Regions from separate parts of the Rheinheimera sp. ATLC3 genome, predicted to be linked through region 3. Evidence: riboswitches for the same ligand, from Rfam matches in the RefSeq annotation. Region 3 holds a riboswitch; each other region holds the start of a gene.
The links. Region 3 has a riboswitch for cyclic di-GMP ahead of AC5SV9_RS09600 (hypothetical protein). Riboswitches for the same ligand answer to the same signal wherever they lie in the genome.

Region 1 (4,566 bases), 590 kb from region 3:
CGGGCGCTATGCGCTCACTGCTGGCAGTTTGTTGTAACCTGGTCATCATTTCCAGCATCTGGCTCTGGCTGTCTATTGGTGAAATCATCATAAAATCCTTAAGAAGCTAATGCGTCAATGTCGACACCATGCTCACGCATGGCAGCCAGTTTGTAACGTAGTGCACGGGTACTGACACCCAGTGCTTCTGCGGTACGGGTACGGTGGCCGTTAAATTTCTGCAGCAAATCCAGAATGTAATCAAACTCAGCATTCTGTTTGCTTTGCTTGAGCAGGCTGGCACAAATGGCCGCTGCCTGCGGATGACAACGGGGTAAATTCAGATCTGCAACCTGCAGCTCGATACCCCGGGCCATCACCAGCGCCCGCTGCATCACGTTTTCCAGCTCGCGCACATTGCCCGGCCAGTTGTACTGCAGCATTACGTCGGCAGCGTCCCGGCTTAAGCGGTACTTACCGTTGCCGTATTTGGTAATAAAAAAGTCTGCCAGTGGCAAAATATCATCCCGCCTTTCGCGCAGCGCCGGCCAGCTCAGTGGCAAAACGTCCAGGCGGTAAAATAAATCCTCGCGGAACAAGCCTTGCTCTACCTGACTGCGCAGGTTCTTATTGCTGGCGGCAATGACACGGATATCCAGCTTAATGCGGCTATTGCTGCCCAGACGCTCTACCTCTCGCTCCTGCAACACACGCAGTAACTTCGCTTGCAAGGGCAGCGGCAACTCAGAAATTTCATCCAGTAAGATGCTGCCGCCATTGGCTGCTTCGAACTTACCGATTTGCTGATTCACTGCGCCGGTAAAAGCGCCTTTGTTGTGACCAAACAGCATAGCCTCCAGCATATGCTCCGGAATAGCAGCGCAATTTACCGCGACAAAAGGCTGGTCTGCACGGTCTGATGCCTGATGAATAAAACGCGCCAGCCGCTCTTTACCGGTACCGGATTCCCCCAGGATCAGCACGCTGGCTTCAGTTTGCGCGGCGCGGTTGGCCAACTGCAAAATCTGCCGGCTGGCGTGCGACACTGCCACCAGATCTTTTAACCCCGCGCTCATGGCAGTGGCGTTACGCACTGAGGTTTTTACCTGAGACGCAAAAAAAGGTTTAAGTAAATAATCAATAGCGCCGCTTTGTAAGGTTTCAGACGCCAGCGCACTTTGGTTTGAGTCAACCATGCTGATAATTTGCGCCCCCGGCAGCTTACGGTGTACCAGAGCAACCAGATCCGGTAACGCCATTTGCGCCATAGCACTGTCGATAAAAACCAGTGCCGGTTTGTAATCCTGACACAGGCTGACAACCTGCGTCACATCAGCGGCATGTAGCAACTGGTATCCTTCAGCGCAGATGCACTGATGCACCTCATTACAGGGCGCTTGCTGCTCTATCCATAACACATAAGGTGATTTCATCGGGCGTCAGATCCTGCTCAGGAAGTGGTTCGGATTAACCGGATAGACACCCGGCGGTTAGATTGTTCGGCTTTGCCCTGCGCCGGCAACAGCGGATAGCGGTTACCGTGGGCTCTGATCTCCAGCATGCTGGCTTTTACCCCCAGCTCGATCAGTCTGGACGCCACTTCATCGGCACGCTCCTGCGACAACACACGGTTCGCTAAAGGGGTACCGACATCATCAGTGTGGCCATCGATCAGGATTTTTTTGATGCTGTTATCCAGCTGTAGATAGCGCGCCAGCTTCTGTAAGCTGGGTAATTGCTGGCGGTCAACCTGACGTTTACCGGAGGCAAAATAGATTTCGGTGTCGCGGGCCTGCTGCCAGGACAATGGTGACATTTGCGCAACACAGCCCTGAAACTTGTCCACTGCATCAGCGGCACGCACACTGGTCAGCACTAACTGCTGCTGTGCATCACCCAAATCAAACTGTAACCAGGCGCCTTGCTGCAGCTGATGCAGCAGCGGCAAAGCCGCTTGCAGAAAACTGACTTCGCTGTCCTGATATAACTCGGCAACGTACTGCTCTGCCGCAACGGCTTGTGTGGTTTGCCAGTCGGCAGGACGGGCCATCACGCTGACCTGCTGCAATTCTGAATGAGGCTGAGCCAGCGCCAGATTAAGCCGCAGTGGCTGACCAGGCTCCAGCGCGAAACTGACCTGCCCTAAACCCCTGACCTGTTGTTGTAACTGGCAATAAAAAGGATCGCTGTTAAGCTGCCATTTGGCCTGCTCTGCCGGTTGCGTCAGCAGTGCTGCCGTCGCCAGTGCCCCTGGCAGGCTGGCGCTTAACCACAAACTGAAAGACAATACAGACACCTTATACACCTTTTATTTTGTCATTACCCTCACGCCGGGCAAATCAGCCTGGCGCAGCAAAATAAAAAGCAAACGGCATAGAACAGCACAGGACACTGATGCTTTAGCCATAGTGAAACGGCTAACACCAGTGAATGGCGCTAAGCTAATGCGGCCCCGCTGTCGTAGCGTTTTAACACGCCGTAGACCGGAAGCTTTGCGTCCTGCCCTTTCGGTGCAGTTTGCCTTTTAATTGTCTTAACAAGCTCACAAATCCGACCAGATTTATGAACTGAAACTGAATAACACAAACGATATCGAAATTACGTTGGCTTAGCAAGAGTGTTTTTTAACAATATCTAATATGACGTTTAAAATCACATATTTGCAACTGCATATTTTTTCGCCAACCACTAACATAATTCCAACACTGCTCTGACCTGTTGTGCTTATAAACTGACTAAACAGTGAGAAAAACTGCAAAACTATTTAAACGAACACAGCAAGCCAGCTTGTATTGTCTCTGCATATTATGGCGCTATGATGACAGCCTGCGTGCTAGCCCAGCGCGCCGATAACATTTACCCGCAGATTCTCCGGAATTTCGTTATACGACAACACCGCCAGCGAGTTCTGGGTAAAAGTACGGGCATAGCGCGCCAGTAATGGCCTCAGCTGTGGGATCACCACCAGCGCCGGGGTATGGCCCTGCTGCTGCATCTGACTGCAAATCAGCGGCATATTGCGCTGGAATTGGCTCAGCAGGTTGGGGGCCACCGGGAAGCTGTCCAGTGTGACTTTGCCAGCCTGCATCGCCTGATTCAGCGCGCTTTGCAGCGTTTGCTCCAGCTTTTCATCCAGCGTAAAGGCGGCCAGTTCATCTTTGTCGCCACTGATTTGCCGCACCAACGCCCGCTGCAACGCACAGCGTACGTCTGAGGTTAACAGCAACGGGTCTTTCGTCACTTCGCTGCTATCGAGCAGGGTGCTGCCAATGGTTAAAATGTCGCCAAGGCTAACCTGCTCACGCAGTAGCAAGCGATACACTTTCAGCTGCACCGTGGCACTCAGCGCTTTATCCAGCGCTTCGGCCAGCACCGGCGCCACATTCGCCAGCCGTTTATTCAGCTGTTTTACATCTTCATAGACAAACAGCTCAGACAAATGCTCTTTAATCAGCTTACCGGCATGGGTCGCAATCACTGTGGCGAGATCAACAACCGAATAGCCCAGGTTCAGCGCTTTAGCGCGGCTGTTGGTATCTATCCACACCGCCTCCAGACCATAGGCCGGGTCTCGGGTAATTTCACCGTCCAGCTGGCCGTAGATTTCACCGGTATTCAGCGCCAGTAATTGCTGCGGGTTCAGCCGCCCCGACGCTACCGGCACGCCGGCGAGTTTGATACGGTATTCCTGCGGGTTTAGCTGCAGATTATCGCGCACCCTTACCTCTGGCAGTAAAAAGCCGCTTTGCTCTGATAGCGTTTTACGAATACCGCGCAGCGTTTGCACCAGTTCTTCGCCTTTTTCTTTGTCTGCCAGGTAAACCAGCCGGAACCCCAATTCAATCGACAGCCGATCCACATGGGGAATATCATCCCAGCCCAGTGTTTTTGGCGCTTGCGCGATGGTTTCAGTCAGTCGTTCCGCCTGAATAAGTTCGCCTTTATCCACGCTTTGCTGTAAGCGCCAGGCGACATAAATCAGTGGCAGACCAAAACCGATAAAAGCCATGGCCGGCATGCCGGGCACGGCACCGAGAATCAGCATAATGCCGCCGGTAGTCAGCAACACCCGTGGTGAGGCCAACAGCTGTCTACCGACCTCATCAGACATTTCGCCTTCATCGTTCATCCGGGTAACAATAATGGCCGCCGCAACCGCCAGCAGTAATGACGGGATTTGCGCGACTAAGCCATCACCTATCGTCAGCAGAGCGAAGCGTTGAAAGGCTTCCCCCATACTCAGGCCATGCTGGAACACGCCGATGCTGATACCACCCAGCAGGTTGATCACCAGAATGATCAGACCGGCAATAGCATCGCCACGGACAAACTTGGACGCACCGTCCATTGAGCCGTAAAAATCGGCCTCTCTTGCTACTTCTGACCGGCGATCTTTTGCCTGCTCCGGCCCAATCAAACCGGCGTTTAAGTCGGCATCTATTGCCATTTGTTTGCCGGGCAACGCATCCAGGGTAAAACGGGCAGCAACTTCTGAAATCCGCTCGCCACCTTTGGTAATCACTACAAAGTTTATCACCATCAGAATAACAAACACCACCATACCCACGACGTAATTGCCGCCGATAA
Region 2 (4,566 bases), 1.9 Mb from region 3:
TTGAGGGCGAAACGTATCCGATAACGCAGGCTGAATGGCAGGCAGCTAAATCACAAAAGCCTGTGCGCTGATAAGGAAAGCCTATGCTGGATTGGCAAATGATACTGGATGTAAAACCTTTCTCCTGGCATGAGTTGGGAACGGCGCTGGTTTGTGGCTTTATCATCGGGCTGGAGCGCCAACTGCGGGGTAAGCCTGCCGGTATCCGCACCTCTATTCTGATTGTTATGGGTACCTACGTATTTATCGCTGCATCTATGTCTGTTAACAGCAACATGACAGACCCTTCGCGCATTATTGGCCAGGTAATTACCGGTGTAGGCTTTCTTGGCGCCGGCGTTATGCTGGCCCGCGATGGTATGGTGCTAGGGGTGACATCCGCTGCCACTATCTGGGTATTGGCTGCTGTTGGCGTTTGTATCGGTATAGGTCAGGATCTGGTGGCAATTAAATTATCGCTGTTGGTGGTAGCTGTGCTGGTTGGTATCGATATCCTGGAGAACTCGTCTTCAGTGCTGCGCCGCGGTGTACACCGCACCTATAATGAATGGCTGCATCGTTCAAATGGCAGTTTGTTTAGCCGGCGTAAGGATGACATGCCGACAGCGAGAACAGATATTGATGATCCACATTAATATCTGTGCCATTAAGTTACGCTAGTATGCTGAATAATATAATAAATAAGAGGCTATTGAATGCTTGAGGCTGTCTGGATAGGGTTCGCATTTTCTCTGGGGTTGGTGGTGCGTGCCGTCGGTTTGCCGCCATTAGTTGGCTACCTGCTGGCAGGTTTTGTCATTTCAGCAACGGCATCCGACCTTAACCTGCCACCCGAAGGCCCGTCTATTATTCATCACGTTGCCCATCTTGGCGTCTTACTCCTGCTGTTTACCGTAGGCTTAAAGCTTAATGTACGCAGCTTAGGCAAACCTGAAGTCCTGGGCGGCAGTACCTTGCATTTTGTGTTATCCATCGTACTGACATTACCGGCAGTGCTGTTTATTTTTGATGTCAGTTGGTATCAGGCGCTGATGCTGGCAGTCGCCCTGGCATTTTCCAGCACAGTGCTGGCAGCAAAAGTGCTTGAGGGTAAACGCGAAATACGGGCGTTTCATGGCCGTGTCGCTATCGGTATTCTTATCATGCAGGATTTGCTGGCGCTGCTGGTGATGAGCCTTGCCAATGGTACTACGCCGTCACCATGGGCCTTGCTGGTATTTGCGCTGCCACTGCTGCGGCCATTACTTTATAAACTGCTTGATGCCAGTGGCCACGAAGACTTGCTGATCCTGTTTGGATTGATGTTGGCGCTGGTGATTGGTGGTCAGGGCTTTGAGCTGGTGGGTTTGAGCTCTGAGCTTGGGGCGCTGGTATTTGGTGCCATGCTGGCTAAGCATCCGCGGGCGGGTGAGTTGTCTAAGTCACTTTGGAGTATTAAAGAGTTTTTTCTGGTCGGGTTTTTCCTGCAGATTGGTATAGATGGCTTACCGGATGCCAATGCCTGGTTATTTGCCGGTGTTATGTCTCTGTTGTTACCGTTAAAAGCGCTGCTGTTTTTTCTGCTGCTTATCCTGTTTAAATTGCGTGCCCGCAGCGCGTTTTTAACCAGTATCAGCCTGACAAACTACAGTGAGTTTGGCCTGATTGTCGCCAGCGTTGTGCTACCAGAGTGGCTCATTCCGCTGGCACTGACAGTGGCAATCTCTTTTGTGATTTCTGCACCGTTGAACCGGATGGCACACCCTCTGTACGACAGACTGTGTAACTGGCTGCTGAAATTTGAGCGTAATATCCACCATCCGGATGAACAGCCGGTATCGCTTGGCGATGCGCAGGTGCTAATTATGGGCATGGGGCGTACCGGCAGTGCGGCTTATAATTACCTGAAAAACAACCGTAAAATCATTGCGATGGATTCAGATCCGGCAAAAGTGCGGGAGCATCAGCGCAAAGGTATGAATATTTTCTACGCTGATGCTGAAGATCAGGTGTTCTGGCAGGATCTGCACTTTGGTGATGTTGAAGCCGTTATTCTCAGTATGAATGATGTCGAAGCCAAGATGATTGCAGCCAAAAAACTGCGAAATGCTGGTTTTAAAGGCTTTATTGTCTCGCACAGCATGCACGACGATGAAGCGCGTGACATCATTGCTGCCGGTGCTGACCAGACATACCTGACAATGTCAGAAGCCGGGGTTGGTATCGCTGAGCACGTTAAACAGCATTGTTTTGGCGTAGTGGGGAAATAACCTGACAAAAAAATAAGGCGCCTTCAGGCGCCTTATTTTTATGAATTTAATCTGCCAATTAGCTTGCGCTACGCTCTTTGATAGCAGCGATAATTGGTGATGAGCCGAAACCATTGCTGGTTGCCCACTCGATATCGCCTGAAGCAGCAATCTGGCTACCTGGTAACTGGCTGATGATAAAACCTGCAGTGTCAGCAGCGTTGTATTTAATTGCGTGGCGGATCAGTGGTAAACCGTCACAAACTACGCCGTCGTATACATTACGTAAGCGTAAGCGGTTATCAGACAGTGTTTTACGCAGGTTGTTTTTGCTGTCAGCAGCAACATAAGAACAGATTGATTGTGCCAGCTGATCGTCAGCTGCAACTGGAGTGCTGATAAATGAAGTGGCTGCGATAACAGTAGCTAAAGTGATTAATTTGGCTTTCATAGTCTTGCTCCAAAATGAGTTAGTTCACAATCATCAATTAAGCAGTTTCAGTCTTCTGAAGTGCTTACCACGAAAGGACATGCAGCATGTCGAGTAACCCTGACAGAGCAGAATACACATCGCATTTGCGACGGCAGCCCAGCTATCGTAGATACCTTTTAACAGCGGTAACCTTAGACCTGAAGCTTTGCGTGTACACCCTTTCGGATGACTTGCCTTTCGAGCGTGCGCATTCTAATTAACGGCTATTTTTTATGCAAGCTTAATTTTGACTGAATTGAAATTATTTTTAAATTTAACTGGTTATACCTGTTAGCCGGTAGAGCGCAGCATGCTGTCACTGTGGGCCAGGCTGACACTGATTGCCAGTTTTATGGCCTCCAGCACCAGGCTGGTACTCAGACTGGCGGTGCCGGGAATTTTGCTGGCTTGCACCGGTGTCAAAGGTACCTGTATCAGGCCGCCATGCAGGCTGGTATTCTGGTGCTTGATATAATGCATTAAACCGTAAAACAGGTGGTTGGCGACAAAGGTACCGGCGCTGTATGACAACCGGGCAGGTAAAGCGTGGCTTTGCAGTGCATCGACAATAGCATTGAGCGGCAGGTTACTGAAATAGGCCGCCGGCCCGTGCTGAGCAGTCAGACTGTCTTTGGGTTGCTGCTGCTTATTATCTGGTTCGCTGGCGTCATTAATATTCAGTGCTACTTTCTCAACTTGGATATCAACCTTTGAACGGCACTGATTAATCAGCAGTAAATATGCCGGTTTATAGTTAGTGATAAGCTGTTCAAGTGCTGTCAGGCTTTGTTTGAACACGCAGGGCAGTTGTTCAACCTGGATCCGGCAATCTGTTGCGACTTGCCAGTCAGCCAGGCTTAGTAACTGTTGGTACAGCTCAGTATCTGTCTGGGGGCCTGGATGGTCAATCACGGCAATCAGTATGCTGCGCATGCTGCAGTACTCCTTTACTTTATCCTTGAAATGCTCACTGCGCCTTAGCTTACTACAGCGTGCTTCAGACTGACAGATCAAGCGCCGTAAGCGCCACTACAGCGCGCTGCCAGCGCCGGTACAGACTGTCAGCTGTACTGGCTGATAGCTGAGGCTGAAATTGCCAGCCCGCTTGCCATATCTGCTCAATCTCATTCAAACAGCTGAAGTGCCCCAATTGTAACGCCGCTAAAAAGGCTGCACCTAACGCCGTAGCATCGGTCGTGTGGCAGCGGGTAATATCAGTCTGGGTCAGATCAGACAGAGCCTGTAAATACCAGCGGTTGGCCGTCATGCCACCATCAACGCGCAGGCTGTTTACTGTTATACCATCCTGGGCGATGGCAGTAAGAAGATCGCGGCTTTGATACGCCACGCTGCAAAGCGCTGCCGCGGCAAGCTCAGCGCGGCCCGTATCCCGGGTCATGCCAAACAAAGCGGCTTTGATCTCCGGATGCCAGTAGGGTGTGCCAAGGCCGGTGAAAGCGGGGATCAGCAGCTCAGTTTGCTGATAATGGCTTTGCTCTGCCAGGGTTTCTGTCTCACTGGCTTGTTGGATAACACCCAGCTTATCGCGCAGCCATTGCACAGTGGCGCCAGCCATAAAAATGCTGCCTTCCAGCGCATAGGTGCAGTTGCCGTTTAGCCGCCAGGCAACAGTCGTTAATAACTTATGCTGGCTGCTAATGATGTTATCGCCGGTATTTACCACGGCAAAGCAACCGGTGCCATAAGTGCTTTTGCTCATACCGGCACTAACACAGGCCTGACCAAGTAGCGCGGCTTGCTGATCACCAATCATACTCAGCACCGGGACAGGTGCACCAAACAGCTTGGTTTCGGTCACGCCAAACAGGCCGGCATTATCTTTTACCTCTGGCAATAACGTTGCGG
Region 3 (4,566 bases):
AGCTGCTTGACCTCAGGTTAACCTGAGGTATTAGGGTGTGCGGCGTTCATATAGCAACCGGCTTTTACGTCGGTTTGCGCTACACTGGTTACGCAAATTCAGCGATGCAGGAGGTCAAGTGCAGTCTGTTATTCAGGTTAATCATTTAAGCAAAACCTATCCGTCAGGTTTTCAGGCGCTGCAGAATGTGCAGTTAGAGATCCGGCGCGGCGAAATTTTTGCGCTTTTAGGGCCAAACGGTGCCGGTAAAACCACGTTAATCAGCATCATCTGCGGTATTGTCAATCCGGGCACTGGCACTGTGTTGGTTGATGGTCTGGATATTGTTAAACAATACCGGCAGGCCCGACAGCGGATCGGGCTGGTACCGCAGGAGTTGTCGGTCAGTATTTTTGAAACCGTCTGGGATACAGTTAGTTTCAGCCGGGGCTTATTTGGTAAACCGGCCGACCCCGCCTATTTACAGCAACTGCTAAAGGACTTGTCGCTGTGGGATAAAAAAGACAGCAAAATTATGGCGTTGTCTGGTGGCATGAAACGGCGGGTGTTAATTGCCAAGGCGTTGGCGCATCAGCCGCAGATCCTGTTTCTGGACGAACCCACTGCGGGTGTCGATGTTGAATTGCGCCGGGATATGTGGCAAATGATCCGCCGGCTGCGTGACAGTGGCGTGACTATTATTCTGACCACGCATTACATTGAAGAAGCAGAAGACATGGCTGATCGCATCGGCGTCATCCGGGCCGGTAAGCTGGTGCTGGTCGATGACAAAAGCAGCCTGATGCAAAAGCTGGGTAAAAAACAACTGCTCCTACAGTTGGTTGAACCGCTACCTGAAATTCCGCCTGCGCTGGCAGCGTACCAGTTGCAACTGTCTGCCGACAACAGGCAACTCATCTACACCTATGACGCACAGCAAGAGCAGGCCACCATTACTACCTTATTGCGTCAGCTCAATAGCTTAGGTGTAGAGTTCAGCGATTTGAATACCCGGGAAAGCTCACTGGAAGATATCTTTATTGGCCTGATCGGAGATGCAGCATGAACTTTTACGCTATCAAAGCTATTTACCTGTTCGAGCTGGCGCGTACCTGGCGTACTCTGATGCAGAGCATTGCCTCGCCGGTATTGTCTACATCGTTGTACTTTATCGTGTTTGGCTCAGCGATTGGTTCGAGAATGGTCGCTATTGACGGTATCAGCTATGGTGCCTTTATTGTACCCGGCCTTATCATGTTGACCGTACTGACGGAAAGCACCTCTAATGCTTCTTTTGGCATTTATATGCCAAAATTCTCTGGCACTATCTATGAGATTTTGTCGGCGCCGGTTTCAGCCATCGAAATTATCCTTGGTTATGTCGGGGCAGCTGCCAGCAAAGCTATTTTGCTTGGATTAATTATTCTGCTGACAGCAAGATTTTTCGTCGACTTCAGTATTGAACATCCGATATGGATGCTGGCATTTTTGGTGTTAACTGCCATTAGTTTTAGTTTATTCGGCTTTATTATCGGTGTGCTGGCAAACAGCTTTGAGCAACTGCAGATAGTACCGCTGATGGTGATTACACCGCTGACATTTTTAGGCGGCAGTTTTTACTCGATCAGCATGCTGCCGCCACTATGGCAGCAAATCACGCTGTTTAACCCGGTGGTGTATTTAATTAGCGGTTTTCGCTGGAGCTTTTATGGCGTGGCCGATGTTAACGTAGGCCTGAGCCTGGCGATGATTTTATTGTTTATGGCACTGTGTATCGGTGTGATCTGCTGGATTTTCCATACCGGCTATAAAGTTAAAACATAAAAGACATTGGAGATTAACATAGCTCGATAGAAACGCTCACGAATAAAAAGCTTGTTAAAATGTTAAATTTTGTATAACTTTTCAATTGTTAAGTCAGCATTTATTTTAATTGTGATTGCTGGTTTTTAAGAGGGGCAAACTGTTCCGAAAGGGCAGGACGCAAAGCCGCTGGTCTAAAAACTTTTACTCAAAGTGAATGATGGCAGTGGTTGCATTAGCTTAGCCGCATTTCTTTAATGTCTCGCATGGCGGTAATCTCACCGTTATCTGGTTATGTCTACTTATAAGCCTTTCTTTCCATCTATCGCATGGCGTAACCGGCATAGATGGCACGTTAATACGACACTAAAATTGTAAAAATACCAAGCTTGGGATTCCGGAGCTTCTTATTTATATCAGCCAGATATGAGATTAAAGCATTACGTTCTGCGAAAGGGAGAGAGATATGGTTCGTTATTTAAAACCGATTTTGTCGGCTTGTTTAAGTCTGTTGTTGCTAGCCTCATGCGCGCAAAGCAAAGCGCCGGAAAAAATGCCGACCTATCCGCATAGTGATATTGATATAAAATACTCAGTTAGACATTTTGAAGCCGACGTAACGCAATCTGTAGAAAAATTCACCGGAAACTATATTACTCAACAACAACTGGAAAGAATTGTACAAACGAGGTTTGTAAGTTTATTAAAAGAAAATAATCTTTTGGCATCTGACAGAGATATGAATGTAGTTGATTTGGATATATTTGTTGACTACTCGCGCCGTTTTGTTGGCGACGAAACACCTTTCCCTGCACCAAAATTGGTTGCGCCAATAATTTCATTACACGAAGCCAGTTACCTGGGGGATGTTGTGATCCGCCACAAAATAACCACAGGATTGGCGTTAAAAGATATATTTAATGGCCTGACTACCCATAATGTGGAGTTGGAATATAAGACGGCCGATGCGATTGCGAATAGCTTGTTACTGCGCTTAAAAAGTATAAATCAGTATGATAAAAATGCTTTTGCCGCCATGACCAGTGGTATGACACCTCAGCAGATTGAGAAAAAGCGGCAATACACCCCTAAGGTAGCGCTAACCACAGTAAAACCTGTTGGATTAACGACAGAACAATATTTACCTGAAGAGTTGATACAAGGGTACCTGAGTTCGCTAGCGCAGGGCGACACTGCTGCGCGTATCGCGGTATACAAACAGCTGATAGCTGAATGGGTCAATAGCACGGCAGTATATGATGTGATTAATGAAAGAGTGTTAGCTAACTATCAAAATACCACTGATATGGGTGAAATGATTTGGGCGATAAAAGCATTGGCATACTCAGGCTTGGAGCGTTACCGTTCAACGCTTGATACGGTGCTGCAAGGCAATACCCCGCCAAAATTACAAAATTATGTTGAAGACTATCTTAGCGCTATGGCTACCCGGATAGAGCAAGCTAGAGTGATCCATGATATATCAACTATGTCCCCGGAGCTTGATTGGCAAACTAACCAACTATTGAATATGTTGCGTAGCAGCGATGCTGACCTTCGACTCTATGCGGTAAAACAAATTTATAAACAGCATCTTACGAACGAAACGTTGTTAGACGAATTAAGCCGCATTTTACAACAGGAAGCCAAGATACCGCGCCACCGTTATGGCAAATTTGCAGATTTCCATGCCTGGAGTTGCCGGGTACTGGGGAGCTCGGGCAACAGTAAATACAAATCGGTACTGACAGATCTGGCTGAAAATGCTCACATGTACAAAGTGCGGGAATTTGCCGAGAAATTTGGTAAAAAACTCTAACCAGTCTTTACAAAAGATATTTTAAATCATTGGTTTCGGTTTTTATCTGATGAGCTATTGAAGCGTAAAGGGGAGAAGTGGTGTTGAAGTATTCATACTTGTTGGCGTTTTCTATCGTGCTCTTTTCATTGTCTGCATGTAGCTCAGGTAAAGTTGCTGCGCCAGCGCAACCGAATACAAGACTACAGCAGGCCGTTGCGTCAGAACCCAAGAAACCCAGGCTGAAGATAAATCACTCGGTACATATACTAACTTATGCTTCCGCATCACGTGATCGTTGTATGTCCGCATTTGACGAAGCTGGAATTTTGTTAAAAAAATTCTATGACGGCAGCCAGGAAAGCCTGAAGCAGGGATTGATAGAGAACCAAGAAAATATTCACGCTGAATTGATGAAAATTAAGGAAAAAGTTCAGAAAAACTCAGCTAAAACCGTGCCCCGTTTGACACAGTTACTAAAAAGCGACGATGCTTTTATTGCAAATATGGAGCAAGCTGTCGCTGCCTGTGACAATTCATTGTTGTCATTAATTGATATGGTTACCAGCGATACCGATGTTTTTCCAGCCGATGGTCAAGTTTTGCCTGCGGAAATTGTTAGCGAGCGTTATAACAGAATCGTGAATCCGCAATTAATTGCGTTGGAATTGCTTTATACATTCGAAGCTAATGAATATGCAGACTATGACGCTTGGTTGTCTGCACAGTATCAATTTGTTTTGATGATGCAGCATGTCTACAAAGAGTTGCAGATTGTTGCCAACGCTTTTTTTAACAATGGTGCGTTACCTGATGCTGCACATTATAAAGCTGCTCAGAGTAGCTTTGTTAATTTAAAAGCAAATGCAAAGACTGAACTCAGTATGTTGTCAGGCATGGAAATGCTACTAAAACTTGCTGCAGCGAACGCTCAGAAAGCTGAAATTGAGACATTAAAGAAAAAGGTAAACTTACAGAGTGAGTTT

Region 1: linked by a shared signal. The riboswitch ahead of AC5SV9_RS12405 (OmpA family protein) and the one ahead of AC5SV9_RS09600 (hypothetical protein) in region 3 are both predicted to bind cyclic di-GMP.
Region 2: linked by a shared signal. The riboswitch ahead of AC5SV9_RS18430 (DUF3718 domain-containing protein) and the one ahead of AC5SV9_RS09600 (hypothetical protein) in region 3 are both predicted to bind cyclic di-GMP.

The regions. Positions count from the first base shown of each region.
Region 1 is NZ_CM182103.1:2,664,786-2,669,351, reverse strand. Features, by position in the region: gene fliE (flagellar hook-basal body complex protein FliE) at 1-91, opposite strand, end outside; gene AC5SV9_RS12410 (sigma-54-dependent transcriptional regulator) at 99-1,412, opposite strand; gene AC5SV9_RS12405 (OmpA family protein) at 1,430-2,275, opposite strand; cyclic di-GMP riboswitch class I at 2,422-2,511, opposite strand; gene flhA (flagellar biosynthesis protein FlhA) at 2,813-4,566, opposite strand, start outside.
Region 2 is NZ_CM182103.1:3,951,794-3,956,359, forward strand. Features, by position in the region: gene AC5SV9_RS18415 (DUF1289 domain-containing protein) at 1-71, shown strand, start outside; gene AC5SV9_RS18420 (MgtC/SapB family protein) at 84-635, shown strand; gene AC5SV9_RS18425 (cation:proton antiporter domain-containing protein) at 696-2,249, shown strand; gene AC5SV9_RS18430 (DUF3718 domain-containing protein) at 2,308-2,679, opposite strand; cyclic di-GMP riboswitch class I at 2,809-2,906, opposite strand; gene AC5SV9_RS18435 (pyroglutamyl-peptidase I family protein) at 2,992-3,633, opposite strand; gene glpK (glycerol kinase GlpK) at 3,698-4,566, opposite strand, start outside.
Region 3 is NZ_CM182103.1:2,074,379-2,078,944, reverse strand. Features, by position in the region: gene AC5SV9_RS09610 (ABC transporter ATP-binding protein) at 119-1,045, shown strand; gene AC5SV9_RS09605 (ABC transporter permease) at 1,042-1,803, shown strand; cyclic di-GMP riboswitch class I at 1,927-2,020, shown strand; gene AC5SV9_RS09600 (hypothetical protein) at 2,249-3,601, shown strand; gene AC5SV9_RS09595 (hypothetical protein) at 3,682-4,566, shown strand, end outside.